2 linked regions of the Alloactinosynnema sp. L-07 genome follow. The protein of the gene in region 2 binds, or shares a complex with, the protein of the main gene of each other region. Links are inferred from orthologs where the notes say so. Each region holds a gene or a part of one and is shown on either strand. Other genes may lie near its edges. The genes, in order: pcrA and uvrB.

The links.
Region 1: the proteins of uvrB (region 2) and pcrA are in contact, whole or in part, in a crystal structure (PDB 7EGT), measured with the Thermus thermophilus proteins. The link is inferred for Alloactinosynnema sp. L-07 from one-to-one orthologs. Residues at the interface, in WP_096411307.1 of Thermus thermophilus: Glu23, Leu25, Arg26, Asp27, Gly28, Glu29, Arg30, Phe31, Arg55, Glu326, Asp327, Phe328, Glu379, Ser382, Gln383, His398, Gly400, Arg401; in WP_096412145.1 of Thermus thermophilus: His654, Arg656, Phe657, Gln666, Asp668, Glu669, Lys680, Arg681, Leu682, Ser683, Lys685, Tyr686, Ala687.

Annotation. Positions count from the first base shown.
Region 1 is NZ_LN850107.1:5,105,770-5,113,333, forward strand. The notes cover bases 2,668-5,667. They hold pcrA (DNA helicase PcrA), read right to left. Parts: upstream 5,335-5,667; coding sequence 3,001-5,334; downstream 2,668-3,000. Other genes in these bases: BN1701_RS22850 (ATP/GTP-binding protein), read right to left, coding at 2,668-2,940; BN1701_RS22860 (chorismate mutase), read left to right, coding at 5,597-5,667. Also shown: BN1701_RS22835 (M23 family metallopeptidase), read left to right, coding at 1-661; BN1701_RS22840 (hypothetical protein), read right to left, coding at 678-962; BN1701_RS35925 (hypothetical protein), read right to left, coding at 1,034-1,186; BN1701_RS38310 (RloB family protein), read right to left, coding at 1,196-1,645; more of BN1701_RS22850, read right to left, coding at 1,645-2,667; more of BN1701_RS22860, read left to right, coding at 5,668-5,884; BN1701_RS22865 (hypothetical protein), read left to right, coding at 6,079-6,387; BN1701_RS22870 (hypothetical protein), read left to right, coding at 6,613-7,536. UniProt on the Escherichia coli protein: A helicase with DNA-dependent ATPase activity. Unwinds DNA duplexes with 3'-5' polarity. Translocates on single-stranded DNA with 3'-5' polarity. Initiates unwinding more efficiently from a nicked substrate than double-stranded DNA.
Region 2 is NZ_LN850107.1:1,155,636-1,163,126, forward strand. Bases 2,290-5,216 are described here. They hold uvrB (excinuclease ABC subunit UvrB), read left to right. Parts: upstream 2,290-2,638; coding sequence 2,639-4,795; downstream 4,796-5,216. Other genes in these bases: BN1701_RS05565 (TetR/AcrR family transcriptional regulator), read left to right, coding at 2,290-2,628; BN1701_RS05575 (helix-turn-helix transcriptional regulator), read left to right, coding at 4,837-5,216. Outside these bases: BN1701_RS05560 (molybdopterin-dependent oxidoreductase), read left to right, coding at 1-2,063; more of BN1701_RS05565, read left to right, coding at 2,056-2,289; more of BN1701_RS05575, read left to right, coding at 5,217-5,535; BN1701_RS05580 (MFS transporter), read right to left, coding at 5,482-6,720. UniProt on the Escherichia coli protein: The UvrABC repair system catalyzes the recognition and processing of DNA lesions. A damage recognition complex composed of 2 UvrA and 2 UvrB subunits scans DNA for abnormalities.

The sequences.
Region 1 (7,564 bases), 4.0 Mb from region 2 along the record:
CGCCTTCGCCGCCGCCGCCGCGGGCCAGACCCTGCAGTCCGCGGCCGGAGGTGGCACCGCCGCCGAGGACATCGCCCCCCTCGCGGGCTCCCGTGACGCGTCCGCCCACATGGGCATCGGTGGGGACACCACCACCGCCCCGGAGCTGCTGGCGCTCACCAAGACCACCGATGGCACGCTCGAGGCCCAGAAGATGGTCACCTCCGAGCGCCTCACCCAGGCCCGCAACCAGCGCGCCGCCGATGAGGAGGCCAAGAAGGTCGAGGCCGCCCGCCCGAAGGTCGTCAAGCCCACCGACGGCGTGCTCACCTCCGGCTTCGGCGCCCGCTGGGGCACCACGCACTACGGCATCGACCTCGCCAACCGCATCGGCACCCCCATCGTCGCCACCGCGGACGGCGTCGTCGTCGAGGCGGGCACGGCCAGCGGCTTCGGCCTCTGGGTCCGCGTCCAGCACAGCGACGGCACCGTGACGGTGTACGGCCACGTGAACGACTACGTGGTGCGCGAAGGCCAGAAGGTCAAGGCGGGCCAGCTGATCGCCCACATGGGCAACCGCGGCCAGTCCACCGGCCCCCACCTGCACTTCGAGGTCTGGGACTCCCAGGGCCGCAAGCTGAACCCCATCTCCTGGCTGAACACCCGCGGCGTCCGCCTCTGATCTCCACCGGCTGGCGTCAGCGTTCGGCCATCAGACCACCCCCGTCGCGCCGCACGAAGTACGCCCCGGCGACCCGCCAGACCGCGCACATTCCCCGTCGCGGCCGAGGCAGGTGCACGCGCCCGCAACCGGCGCACCGCGCGCCGTCGGGATGATGAAGGCCAAGCACACTGCGCCACGCCCCCGCGAGTCGGCGCAGTTCAAGACCCGCGATCCCCCTTTGCTCATCCGCCAGCTGATCGACGGCGTCGAGGTAACGACCGACCGCTTCGGCGAGGAGCCGGTGCAGCGTCTCATCCATTCTCGATTCCCCCATGTCCTCATGGACACAGTGAACCAAGAACCACCGACAATTTTCGAACAGAGGTTCGATCAACGCCCAGAGGCGCGCAGCGCCCGCGCCACGAGCCAGACGTTGGTCGACGGGTTGGGGCCGACCGCATTCGCGACGCCGCACTCCGGCGCCGCGGCGATCGCGCGCCGCTCGGCCTCCTCATGTTTGGCGAACGGGAAGTCAGCGGGCACGTGCTTGTCCTACCCCCGCAGATGCCTACGCAGGGATCGGGTCACTTCGGACTGCCGGACGTGCGCTCGATGGTCATCGAAGTGGAGCAGCAGCCAGTATTCGAAGCACGGGGTCGAGACGACCACACCGATACCCGCCCGAGCCGCGTACTCGACAGCGGACCGGAGCGAGGGGTGGTCGTCATGATCCACCACACACCAGACCGCGTCATAGCACTCGGCACCGTTCTTCCGGCGATCCCGAGCCCAGGCGATCTCAGCTTCCTTGACTATCTTGAGAGGATCGCAGCCAATCCCTTTGATGTCACAGGTCACGATGTCGACCGGAATGGCCCGCAGGTATTTCTTGAGTCCTCGAAAGTACTCCGGCTCGGTGTTCTCACCCTCGCAATAGACCAGAATCCGCTGCCGTGGTGTCCGTGTCGGCCTACCCCGCCGAAGGTCTCCGCGTGACGACATCAGGACGCATCACGCCGAAGGATCATCCGCCGAAGTTCGTCGATGTCGACATAGGGCACCGCGCCGTATCGGCCTTGCAAATAGGCGCGCTCAAAGTTCTCCCCCTTCCTCGACTTGAAGTCCGACAACGGAATTAATGAGGTGTCACCACTGGCACCCTTTTCAGTGAACCACACCTCATCGCGGCCAAGCAGCCCATCCGCGAGCAGATTTCCCAACAGCGAAACGTCATGCGATGTGAAGATCAACTGAGCGCCGGTCGCGTTGATTTCAGGATCCCTGAACATCTGAATGATGGTGGCGCTCAACTTTGGGTGCAGAGAACTGTCAACCTCATCAATGAGCAGGACACGGCCAGTGATGACGCTCAGCAGAACAAACGCGGCCACTGACAGCCAGATCTGCGTGCCATCACTCTCGTCGGCGAAGTCGATCTCGACCGCGCTACCGAACGCCCCGGCGTGCAGAAGGTTGATCCTCTTCTGCACCACTTGTCGGGCGCTCGCCTCCACGTGCGGATCAAACTCTCCGGGCCGCTCAGCGAGGAACCTACCGACCAACTCGGCCAGTTCACCTTTTCCCTCTATCTCAACGGCGCCAACAATGCCGAGGTCTGCCATCTTCAGCCAGCCCATCGCCAAATCTGCGATCTCTGGCATACGAATTGCCGTCGCAGCTAGATGATCCCCCCCGGGGCCAACGCCGTTACGCAATAGCGACCTACCCAAGGCGCCGATCGCCCTACATAGCTCCGACAGCAGTGGATGACCGTTCGCTGCGGCTACAGATGCGAACAACGCATTGTTTCTGGTCAGGTCGGCGATCGTCGCGGTATGACCTCCAAGGGTCCTGCCAAACCGAAACTCCGAACCTGCTCTCTCGAAGAGCGTTCGGGTTCGGCCAGTCGGCCCATATTCATACAACCACTCACGCCGTACGCATTCATCGTCCAACTCGAAGCCGAAGGTGTAGCGCTTGCCGTTGAGCATCAAATCGATTTCAAAAAGCGAGGGCTTGTCTCGAAACTGCGGATCGAGTTTGAACGGCTGCCGCGGAACACCGCCATCTATCGGCCATCGCGCGAAGCTGTACAGGACAGCCTCGGCCATGAAGCCAACGGCATGGAGCACGTTGGACTTGCCGGAGGCGTTGGCCCCGTAGATGCCCGCCACACGCACGGTCTGCGGGATGGGACCTGTCGGCTTGGGGTCGCCCTTGCGCGGGACGGCGACCAGCGACAGCTCCTGTTCGTCCCTGATGGATCGGTGGTTGGCAACCCGAAACCGCAGCAACATGCGTCCATCATGCCGCTTTGCACCACTTTGCGGCAAAATTTGCCCGAAAGCGTCTTGAAACTACAGCTTCACCAGCGGCACGCTGCCGATGAGCATCAGCCGGATCGTGCCCGCCGTGCCGAAGTCGATCGTCGCCGTCGCCCGGGGACCGTTGCCGTCCGTGGCGACCACCGTCCCCAGTCCGTACTTGTCGTGGTTGACCCGGTCCCCCACATCCAGCGTCAACGCGGGCGTGTCCTGCCACCCACGCGACGGTGCCGGACGGGCGGTGCCGCCCCGAGCCGCACGGGATCCCCACGTCGTAGCCCGGGTCGGGCTGGAGCGGTCCGGCCCCATCCGGCGCCAGTCGACGAGGTCGGGGGGGATCTCGTCGAAGAAGCGGGAGGCCGGGTTGGTCATCGGCTGGCCCCAGGCCGAGCGGACGATCGCGCGCGACAGGTAGAGGCGTTCGCGGGCTCGGGTGATGCCGACGTAGGCGAGGCGGCGTTCCTCGGCCAGCTCGACCGGGTCGCTCAGCGCGCGCATGTGAGGGAAGATGCCGTCTTCCCAGCCCGTGGAGAACACGACCGGGTATTCCAGGCCCTTGGCCGTGTGCAGGGTCATCAGGGTGACCATGCCGCCGGACTCGTCGTCCGGGTCGGGGACCTGGTCGGCGTCGGCGACCAGCGAGACGCGTTCGAGGAAGGCGTCGAGGGAGCCCGGTTCCGGGCCCGCGGTGGTCTCCGGGGGCGGGATGTCGGCGGGGCCCTCGGTGAACTCGCGGGCGACTGTCACCAGCTCGGTCAGGTTCTCCAGCCGGGAGGCGTCCTGCGGGTCGTCGCTGGCCTCCAGTTCGGCGCGGTAGCCGGTCTGGTCGAGCACGGCGTCGAGGATCTCGGCGACGTCCTGGCCGTCGTCGACGAAGCGGCGCAGGCCGTCGATCAGCTCGACGAAGCCCGCGATGGCGCGCTGGGAGCGCGGGTTCAGCAGCGCGACCTTGCCGACGGCGGCGTCGTTCAGCGCGGCGGAGAAGGAGATGCGCTCGCGGTCCGCGTGCGTCGACACGCAGGCCTCGGCGCGGTCGCCGATGCCGCGGCGGGGGACGTTCAGGATACGCCGGAGGCTGACCGTGTCCTCCGGGTTGGCCAGGACTCTCAAGTACGCCAAGGCATCCCGGACTTCGCGGCGCTCGTAGAAGCGCACGCCGCCGACGACCTTGTACGGCAGGCCGAGGCGGATGAAGATCTCCTCGAACACCCGGGACTGGTTGTTGGTGCGGTAGAAGACCGCGACGTCGCCGTTGTGCGCGATGCCCGCGTCGACCAGCCGGTCGATCTCCTGGGCGACGAACGACGCCTCGTCGTGCTCGTTGTCGCCGACGTACGCGACGATCTTCTCGCCGTCGCCCATGGCGGTCCACAGGCGCTTGTCGCGGCGGTCCGGGTTGCGGGAGATCACCGCGTTGGCGGCGTTGAGGATGGTCTGCGTGGAGCGGTAGTTCTGTTCCAGCAGAACGGTTGTCGCGTTCGGATAGTCGCGCTCGAACTCGACGATGTTGCGGATGGTCGCGCCGCGGAAGGCATAGATCGACTGGTCGGCGTCGCCCACCACGCACAGCTCGGCGGGGGGCAGGCCGTCGGTGCCGCGGCCGACCAGCTCACGCACCAACGTGTATTGCGCGTGGTTGGTGTCCTGGTATTCGTCGACCAGCACGTGCCGGAAGCGGCGGTGGTAGTGCTCGGCGACGTCCGGGAAGCCTTGCAGGAGCTCAACCGTGCGCATGATCAGGTCGTCGAAGTCCATCGCGTTGGCCTGGCCGAGCCTGCGCTGGTACTCGGTGTAGACCTCGGCGACGCGGCGCTCGAGGTCGTTGGCCGCCATCGTCGCGGCCTTCTCGGGGCCGATCAGCTCGTTCTTGAGGTTGGAGATGTGGATCGACAGCGTGCGCGCGGGGTAGCGCTTGGGATCGAGGTCGATATCGCGGGCGACGAGCGTGATCAGCCTGCGCGAATCGTCGGCGTCGTAGATGGAGAAGCTCGACGTCATCCCCAGCGTCTTGGCCTCGCGGCGCAGCACGCGCACGCACATCGAGTGGAAGGTCGACACCCACATCGCGTTGGCCCGGCGGCCAACGAGGTCGGCGACGCGCTCCTTCATCTCGGCGGCGGCCTTGTTGGTGAAGGTGATCGCCATGACCTGGCCCGGGTGCACGTTGCGCTCGCCAAGCAGATAGGCGACGCGGCGCGTCAGGACCCTGGTCTTGCCCGAGCCCGCGCCCGCGACCACGAGCAGCGGGCTGCCGATGTGCTCCACGGCGCGGCGCTGCTGGTCGTTGAGGTCGTCGAGCAGCGCGGCGGACCGACGGCGCGGCGCGGCGGCTGGGACTTCGGCGGGGAGATCGAAAAGGGCTTCCATCGTGCGAACAACGGTACCGGGGGCCGACGAAGACGAAAACCGCGCCGATCCCACTGCGCGGACATCGGGTCGACCGATCGGCGACGGTGTGTCACACTCGATCCGTGCAGACGCGCCACTACGAGTTTTTCTACGGGACCCGGACTCCGGCTCCCGTTGTGGCGTAGCACCGAAAACCACCACGAAGCCCCGGAGTCCTCGGACCCCGGGGCTTCGTGCGCTCGGGAGCTGAGAACTCGAACCGAGCCGCAAAGGGATCACGATGTCTGAGAACACGACCGTCAAGCCCGGTGTCGAACTGCCCGCCCCCGAAGAGGTCGCCGAACTGCGCAAGGAGATCGACGACCTCGACCGGGAGATCCTGCGCCTGGTGAAACGCCGGGCGGAGGTGTCCCAGACCATCGGGGCCGCGCGAATGGCCGCGGGCGGGCCCCGCATCGTGGTCAACCGCGAGATGGACGTGGTGGCCCGCTACCGCGAACTCGGCCCCGCGGGCCGCACCCTGGCAATGGCGCTGCTCGACCTGGGCCGCGGCAGGCTCGGCCGCTGACGATCCACAGACTCCGACTTGTCCACAGACACGCCTCACCCAAGATCATCTTGAGCCCCCACGCGATAGACTGGCCAAGGGACGCCCCCCAGGGACAGGGTGGGGGCCGCGCGAGGCGCGGTGGTGGTGAACATCAGGGGTGGGTCGGGGAGATCCCCCATTCGGTGTGGCGTTGACTCGGGCAGACTGGGGTCATGCTGGATCTCATCGCGGTCATCGTGGTCATTGTCGCCGTCGTCGCCGTCGTCGGGTTCGGCGCTTACCTCGCGCTGTTGAACTCGGCGGCGCGCAAGCGTGGAGCGAGTGGCAGTCAGGTCGCGCAGTACGTGCGCGGGCGGTGGCCGGTCGCGGGGGTCACCGCGGCGGGGGCACTGCTCGGCTGGCTGCTGAGCGGGGGCAGCGGGTTCGCCGACGTGTTGGCGATCCTGGTCGCGGGCGGCTCCGGTGCCGTCGCGGGCAGCTCACTCTCCACCACCATGGCGAAGTACCGCAGCGGCCAATAACGCACTCAGCGGAGAGTTCAGGGCGCGGATTCACTCGATCGCATGAGAATCGAGCGAGTGGTGCGCCCTGCTCTGCGGACGCTGCGCAACGGCTTACCCTTGTTTGAGTGAGAACCGCAGATTCCGCGCACCCTGGCCGGGAGGTCCAGGTCGTCGACGCGAGCTGATCGAGTAATCGGTCGGCGACACCGCGTCACGACCGGGCAGGACAGGAGTCTCCACCACATGGCGAGCGGGCGGGACACCGCGCAGGACGAGCCGGGACAAGGACGACACCGGCGAGGATCGGGCACGACCGGGTGGACGCCGCGGCTGCGGCCAAGACGGCCCCAACCCCCGCGCGAGGACGACACCGACGTGCTGCCGGTGATCGCCGGCCTGTTCCCCGACGCACCCGCGACCGGACTGGCCAAGTTCGACCTTGGCAGCATCCCGGCCTCGGTCACCCCGCCCCGCAGCTGGCGGCGGGCGGCCGGGTTCGCGGTGGCCGCCTCGATCCTGGTGCTGGTCGGTCTGCTCTACGCGGCGAGCACCCTGGTGACCGGCCCCCGCAGGCCAGAGATAGTCGACGCGCTGCCCGGTCTCCCCAGCGGACCGGAGATGCCAATCGAGCTGCCCGGTGAGCCGCTGATGTCGCAGCGGCCCGCGCCGTCGAGCGCCGCGCCGTCGACCAGTGCCTCGCGGACCCAGCCGAAGCGCACGACCGACCGGCCGCGGCAGCCCGGACCGTCCGCGCCCGGATCGACTGACCAGCCCACGCCCACGAGCTCGACCGTGGCGGCCACAACCACCACGACGCCGACCAGGACGACCGTGGAGACCCCGGTCCTTATCGGCCCGGTCGTCGATGCCAAGACGATCGGCGACCGCACCGAGACCTACTTCAGCGCCGTCGCCAACGACCCGGACTCGGCCTTCGCGATGACCACCGGCCAGGCCCGCCGCGACGGCGAGGACGAGATCCAGCGCCGCTATGCCGACGTGACGCGGGTCGAGGTGCAGAAGATGACGATCGACAAGAACCGCTCCACGACCCGGTCGGTCCTGCGGGTCTACCGCGACGACGGGACGATCAGCACCGAGGAAAGGGAGCTGACCTTCACCTATGGGACCAATCCGAAGATCACTCAGGACATAGGGACCGGGTAAGACCCCGACACCTGATTACTCTTTTCGA
Region 2 (7,491 bases):
ACAACAAGGCGCTGCAGGGTGCGATCGGCGCGCGGTACCAGTCGAACGCGCTCGCCCAGGAGAAGACCGGCGAGATGTACGTCGACGGCAGGCTCTACGGCGGTCACACCAAGGGCGACTTCGAGCACGCCGAGGTCGTGGTGTTCGTCGGCAAGAACCCGTGGCAGTCGCACAGCTTCCCGCGCGCCCGCCCGGTGCTCAAGGCGCTGGCCGCCGACCCGGAGCGGGCCATGGTCGTCATCGACCCGCGCCGCAGCGAGTCCGCGGCGATGGCCGACATCCACCTGCAGGTCAGGCCGGGGACCGACGCGTGGTGTCTGGCCGCGCTCGGCGCGATCCTGGTCCAGGAGGACCTGGTCGACCACGCGTTCATCGACCGCCACACGTCCGGCGGCGAGACGATCATCGACACCCTGCGGGCGGTGGACGTGGCCGACTACGCGGCCCGCTGTGGGGTCGAGGAAGCCCTGCTGCGCGAGACCGCGCGGCGCATCGGTGCGGCCAAGAGCGTCTGCACCTATGAGGACCTCGGCATCCAGCAGGCCCCGCACAGCACGCTTTCGTCCTATCTGAACAAGCTGCTCTGGATCCTGACCGGCAACTTCGCCAAGCCGGGCGCGATGTTCCTGCACTCGTCCTTCGCCCCGCTCGCGGGCGGGGCGCCCGGTTCCGGCGGATCCCGCAAGCCAAAGAGTGGTCTGGACATGCTCGTCGGCACCGCGAAGGACATGGTGTCGGGCGCGGTGGTCCGGCTGCCCTCGGTCCTGCCGGACGCGCTCGCGTCCCGGATCGGCGCGGCGCTGAGCCCGCAGGCCGCCAAGGTCGCCCGCGGCGGACCGGGCAAGCCGGGCGGGCCGAGCAGGCGCACCCCGGTGACCGGCGCGCGGATCATCGCCGGGCTGGTCCCGTGCAACTCCATCGCCGAAGAGATCCTCACCGACCACCCCGACCGATTCCGGGCGATGTGGATCGACAGCGTCAACCCGGCGCACTCGCTGGCCGACTCGGCGAGCTTCCGCGCGGCCATGCGTTCGCTCGATCTGACCGTCGTCGTCGACATCGCGATGACCGAGACGGCCAAGCAGGCCGACTACGTGCTGCCCGCGTCGAGCCAGTTCGAGAAGTGGGAGTGCACGTTCTTCAACGTCGACTTCCCGCGCAACGTCTTCCACCTGCGCAAACCGGTCATGGCGCCGCTGACGGGCACGCTGTCGGAGCCGGAGATCTACGCCAGGGTGATCCGCGCGCTCGGCGTGGTCGGCGAGTCCGTGCTCGCGCCGCTGCGCCGCGCCGCGCGCCGCGGGCGCAAGCAGTACGCGGCGGCGTTCTTCCTGACCGTGGGCGCCAACCCCAAGCTCATGCCGCTGGCGCCGTACCTGCTGCGGGAGACCCTCGGCCCGACACTGCCGGAGGGCGCCGAGGGCACGGCGTCGCTGTGGGGCGCCGCGCAGCTCTGCGCGCTGGCCAACCCGGCGTCCGTGCGCCGAGCGGGGTTCACCGGATCCGGATTCGAACCAGGGGACAAGCTGTTCGACGCGGTGCTTTGCGGTGAGGGCGTGGTGTTCACCCTGGACGACTACGAGCACGCGTGGGACTACGTGCGCAGGCCCGACCAGCGGTTCACCCTCGACATCCCCGAACTGGTCGAGCGGACCCGCGCTCTGGCCGACGAGCCGAGTTCCTGGGTCACCGAGGAGTTCCCGTTCGTGCTGTCGGCGGGGGAGCGTCGCGCGTTTACCGCGAACACGATCATCCGCGACCCGGGCTGGCGGCGCCGCGACCGCGACGGCGCGCTGCGGCTGAGCCCGGCCGACGCCGACGGGCTCGGCGTCACCACCGGCGACACCCTGCGCGTGGTCACTGAGCGCGGGCAGGCCGACGCGGTGGTCGAGGTGTCCGACACGATGCAGGCCGGGCACATCTCGCTGCCCAACGGGCTCGGCCTCGACGGCGGACCGGGCGTGGCGCCCAACGAGCTGACCTCGCTGCACCACCGCGACTGGCTGGCGGGCACGCCATGGCACAAGTACGTCCCGGCCCGCTTGGAGCGTATCGATGCCTAGGGCTCCCCGCGAGGCGATGATCGACAGCGCGGTCACGCTGTTCCGGGTCCGCGGGGTGGCCGACACGTCGCTGCGGGACGTGGTCGAGCACAGCGGGGTCTCGCGCGGGTCGATCTACCACCATTTCCCCGGCGGCAAAGAAGAGCTGGCGCTTGCCGCGACCGAGCGCGGCGGCACGTTCATCAGCGGGCTGCTGGAGCGGCTGCTCGACGACGACGCCGAGAAGGCCATCGCCGCGTTCGTCGACTATTGGACGTCGGCGCTCACCGCGGCGGGCTTTCAGGATGGCTGCCCGGTCGCGGCGGCGGCGCTTTCCTCAGACGAGACCGCCTCGGCGCGCACGGCGGCGGGGGTCGCGTTCGGGCGGTGGGAATCGCTGCTCGCCGAGGCGATCGCTCGGCGCGGTGTGCCTGCCGCTCGGGCGGCATCGCTGGCGACTTTGGCGATCGCGGGCATCGAGGGCGCGTTGTTGATCTGCCGCGCGCAGGGCAGCACGGAGCCGCTGGCCAGGGTGGGTGCGGAGCTGCGCAGGCTCGTCGCTGAGAATGTCGGTGGGGCCGCGTAGCCTCGTTCGTGTGGCATTCCCGACCGAGCACCCAGTCCTCGCGCACTCCGAGCACCGCCCCGTCAGCGACATCCCGCGCGCGGGCGGCCGGTTCCGCATGGTCGCCGACTACCAGCCCGCGGGCGACCAGCCAGTCGCCATCGATGAGCTGGAGAAGCGCATCAAGGCCAACGAGCAGGACATCGTGCTGCTCGGCGCCACCGGTACGGGCAAGTCGGCGACCGCGGCCTGGCTGATCGAGCGGGTGCAGCGGCCGACCCTGGTCATGGCGCCGAACAAGACGCTGGCCGCGCAGTTGGCCAACGAGCTGCGCGAGTTCTTCCCGGACAACGCCGTGGAGTACTTCGTCAGCTACTACGACTACTACCAGCCCGAGGCGTACATCCCGCAGACCGACACCTACATCGAGAAGGACTCGTCGATCAACGACGACGTCGAGCGGCTGCGCCACTCGGCCACGATGAGCCTGCTGTCGCGGCGTGACGTCATCGTGGTGGCCTCGGTGTCGTGCATCTACGGCCTCGGCACCCCACAGTCCTATTTGGACCGCTCGGTCGCGCTCAAGGTCGGCGCCGAGGTCGAGCGGGACGTGTTCCTGCGCGCCCTGGTCGACGTGCAGTACACGCGCAACGACATGTCCTTCGCCCGCGGCACGTTCCGGGTTCGTGGCGACACCGTCGAGATCATCCCGGCCTATGAGGAACTGGCCATCCGGATCGAGTTCTTCGGCGACGAGATCGACAAGCTCTACTACCTGCACCCGCTGACCGGCGACATCGTCAGCGAGGTCGACGAACTGCGCATCTTCCCCGCGACGCACTACGTGGCGGGCCCGGAGCGGCTGGAGCGGGCGATCCGCGACATCGAGTCCGAACTGGAGGAGCGACTGGCCACGCTGGAGCGGCAAGGCAAGCTGCTGGAGGCCCAGCGGCTGCGCATGCGCACCAGCTACGACGTCGAGATGATGCGCCAGGTCGGATTCTGCTCCGGCATCGAGAACTACTCCCGCCACATCGACGGCCGCGCCGGGGGCACCGCCCCCGCCACCCTGATCGACTACTTCCCCGACGACTTCCTCCTCGTCATCGACGAGTCGCACGTGACGGTGCCGCAGATCGGCGGCATGTACGAGGGCGACATGTCGCGCAAGCGCAACCTGGTCGAACACGGCTTCCGGCTGCCCAGCGCCGTCGACAACCGGCCGTTGACCTGGGAGGAGTTCGCCGACCGGATCGGCCAGACGGTGTATCTGTCGGCCACCCCCGGACCGTACGAGATGGGCCAGGCGGGCGGCGAGTTCGTCGAGCAGGTCATCCGGCCGACCGGCCTGGTCGACCCCGAGGTGATCATCAAGCCGACCGAGGGCCAGATCGACGACCTGGTGCACGAGATCCGCGTCCGCGCCGAACGCGACGAGCGCGTCCTGGTCACCACGCTGACGAAGAAGATGTCCGAGGACCTGACGGACTATCTGCTGGAGCTGGGCATCCGGGTGCGGTACCTGCACTCCGAGGTCGACACCCTGCGCCGGATCGAGCTGCTGCGCCAGCTCCGCCTCGGCGACTACGACGTCCTGGTCGGCATCAACCTGCTGCGCGAGGGCCTCGACCTTCCTGAGGTCTCGCTGGTCGCCATCCTCGACGCCGACAAGGAAGGCTTCCTGCGTAGCGGCACATCCCTGATCCAGACGATCGGCCGCGCCGCGCGAAACGTGTCCGGCCAGGTCCACATGTACGCCGACCGGATCACCGACTCGATGCGGCACGCCATCGACGAGACGAACCGCAGGCGTGCCAAGCAAGTCGCGTACAACACCGAACGCGGCCTCGACCCGCAGCCACTGCGCAAGAAGATCGCCGACATCCTCGATCGCGTGCTCACCGAGGCCGAGGACGAGGACGTTCCCGTGGGCGGCTCCGGCCGCAACGCCTCCCGCGGCAAGCGGGCGGCGGGGGAGCCGGGCAACGCCCGCAGCGCCGGAGTCATCGGCGACAAGGACGTCAAGTCCATGCCCCGCGCCGAACTGGCGGACCTGGTGCAACAACTCACCGACCAGATGATGAACGCCGCCCGCGACCTCCAGTTCGAACTCGCCGCCCGCCTGCGCGACGAGATCCACGACCTCAAGCGCGAATTGCGGGGGATGGACGCGGCCGGGATCAAATAGTTCGGTCCTGGCCGAACAGTCGCGGGTGGATGCTTGTGGGCGTGACAGGAGCAGCCGAACTAGCCGCGGTTGCGGGCTTGCTGTCCGACGAGACCCGCGCCGGGTTCTGCCTCGCCCTGCTCGACGGCCGGGCGTGGACGGCGGGGGAACTGGCCCGCTCGGCCGGGGTCGCCCGGTCGACGGCCAGCGAACACCTGGACAAGCTCGTTCGCGGCGGCCTGCTGGTCGAGGAACGCCAAGGTCGACACCGGTACGTCCGCCTCGCGGACACGTCTGTCGCATCGCTTGTCGAGCAGCTGGTGAGCCGAACCGCTCCGACGGCGGCCCCGTCGTCCCTGCGCGTGGCCATCGCGAACCGGGCCATGGCCGCCGCCCGCACCTGCTACGACCACCTGGCGGGCACCCTCGGCGTGGCCCTCACCGACGCCATGGCAGAACGCCAACTGCTGGACCGCGACGCCGATCTCGCGCTGACCGCCCAGGGTGGATCGTGGCTGGTCGGTGAGCTGGGCATAGATCCCGATGCGCTCAGGTCCAAAACCAGACCGACCGCCCGCGCGTGCCTCGACTGGACCGAACGCCGCCCCCACCTCGCGGGCGCCGCCGGAGCGGCCCTGTGCACGGCGCTGATGGAGCGGGAATGGGTCGTGCGCGTCGGCTCGTCGCGAGCCGTCCGGCTGACGGCGTCAGGAGCGGGCGCGCTCGACCGGCTTCTGGACGTCCGGATGCCGCACGAGTGACCGCACACTGGGCGCGAACGCGGCCGCCGCCACCGCGACGACGACGAGCACCGCGCCCCCGGTCAGGGTGGCGGACACGCCGAAAGCCTTGGCCAGCGGACCCGCAGCCATCTCGCCGACCGGGATCGCGATGAACGACCCCACGGCGTCATAGGAGTACACGCGGGCGAGCCGGTCCGGCGCCACGTTCTCCTGCAGCGAAACGTCCCAAGCGATCCCGAACTGCTCGATCGCCATCCCGCCGACGAACATCACGACCAGCAGCGGCACCACCGCGGGCGCGTGCGCGAGGAACAGCAGCGGAACCGCCTGAACCCCGATCAGCGCCGTCCCGAACAACAGCGCCCGTCGCGGCTGCCACCGAGTCGCCACGATCCCGCCGATCAACGCCCCCACCGTCTGCGCGCCCAGCACGAACCCCCAGGCCAACCGCCCGATCGTGCTGTCGGCGATGGACGGACCGAGCACGAAGATGCCCCCGGTCATGACCGCGTTGATCACCATGAGTGCCGCCACAACAGTCCACACCCACGCCCGCGCGGTGAACTCCCGCCACCCGGACCGAATGTCCGCCCACGGCCGCGTCGGCGCGTCCTCATCGATCTCCGGAGCATCCACCCGCGCGTAGAAGAACGACGCGATCAGGAACACCACGGCGGTGCCCCCGATAGCCCACCCAGGCCCAGCCAGCGCCGCGACCATGCCCCCCATCGACGCCCCGGTGATCATCGCGGTGTTGATCCCCATCCGCACCACCGCGTTGGCCTGCCGCAACAGCGCCTTGGGCACCGTCTGCGGCGTCAACGCCGAAGCCGCCGGGAGCGAGACAGCCGAGACCGCCCCGTTGATGACGCTGAGGACGACCAGAAGGGGAATGTTCGCGAACCCCATAAGCACAGCCGCCGCGGTCATCGCCTGCGACACCGCCGCCGCCAGACTCGCCCCCTGAAGGATCACCGACCGCGGCAACCGGTCAGCCAGCACACCCCCCATGAGCAGCAACAACACATTGGCGATCGACCTGGCCCCCACCACCAGCCCCAACGCGATAACCGAGTGCGTCAAGTCCAACACCGCGAACGCCAACGCGATAGGCGCCACGGAGTTGCCGAGGAAGGTCGTCACCCTGCCGATCGTGAGCCTGCGAAACATGCTGTGCCGCAATGGTTCGAGCATGCGGAGCATCGTAGGGTGAAGGTGATCTCGGTGAATTCCGGCACCGCCGCGAGGTCCACCGAGCAAGTGCGCCGGGCTTCGGTGGTGCTGTCCGCACCATCGGGTGAAGCTGGGTGATCCCGCTTTGCCTGGGGCCCCTACGACGGCCCTGTGGGGAAAAAGCGGTGGCGGATAAGGCACCCCACACGCCAAGCAGCTTAGGGCCGTCGTCCCCCCAGACAAAGCGGGATCACCCAGCTTCACCCGATGCTGCTCGGGCGGTTTGTGCGGTGAGGAGGGTGCGGAGGTGGGAAGAGGGCAAGAGGGCCGACGGGCCAAAGGCAAAGGCCGAGGCGGCGAGGGGCAGAGGGCAAAGGCAACGGGCGAACGCAGAGGGCCGAGCGGTGACGGACCGACAGGCCGACAGGCAAGGGCCGGGGGCGAGGATCAGGGGTTAGGCGCGAGCGGCGAGTGATGGGGCGAAGAGGCCAGGGCCCGAAGGGCAAGGGCTAGGCCGAAGGGCCAATGGGGTGAGGCAAGGGGCATGCGCCATCGGCATGGACATGGAGCGAGGAGCGAGGTGATGACGGCAAACGCTAGGGGCACAACGGAACGGCCTGTTTGGGTGGTTCGCCTTGATTCGGGGTAAATGGGCCTAAACTCGCGGTGCGGGTGCGGCTCCTTGACCTCGCCTTTTGACCCGCACAGGCCCATTTTCGGGGTCCCCGAATCAAGGCGAACCACCCAAACAGGCGCCCACCGCCTCAGCAGCCCGCCCGCACCAGTCAGGCACCCACCGCA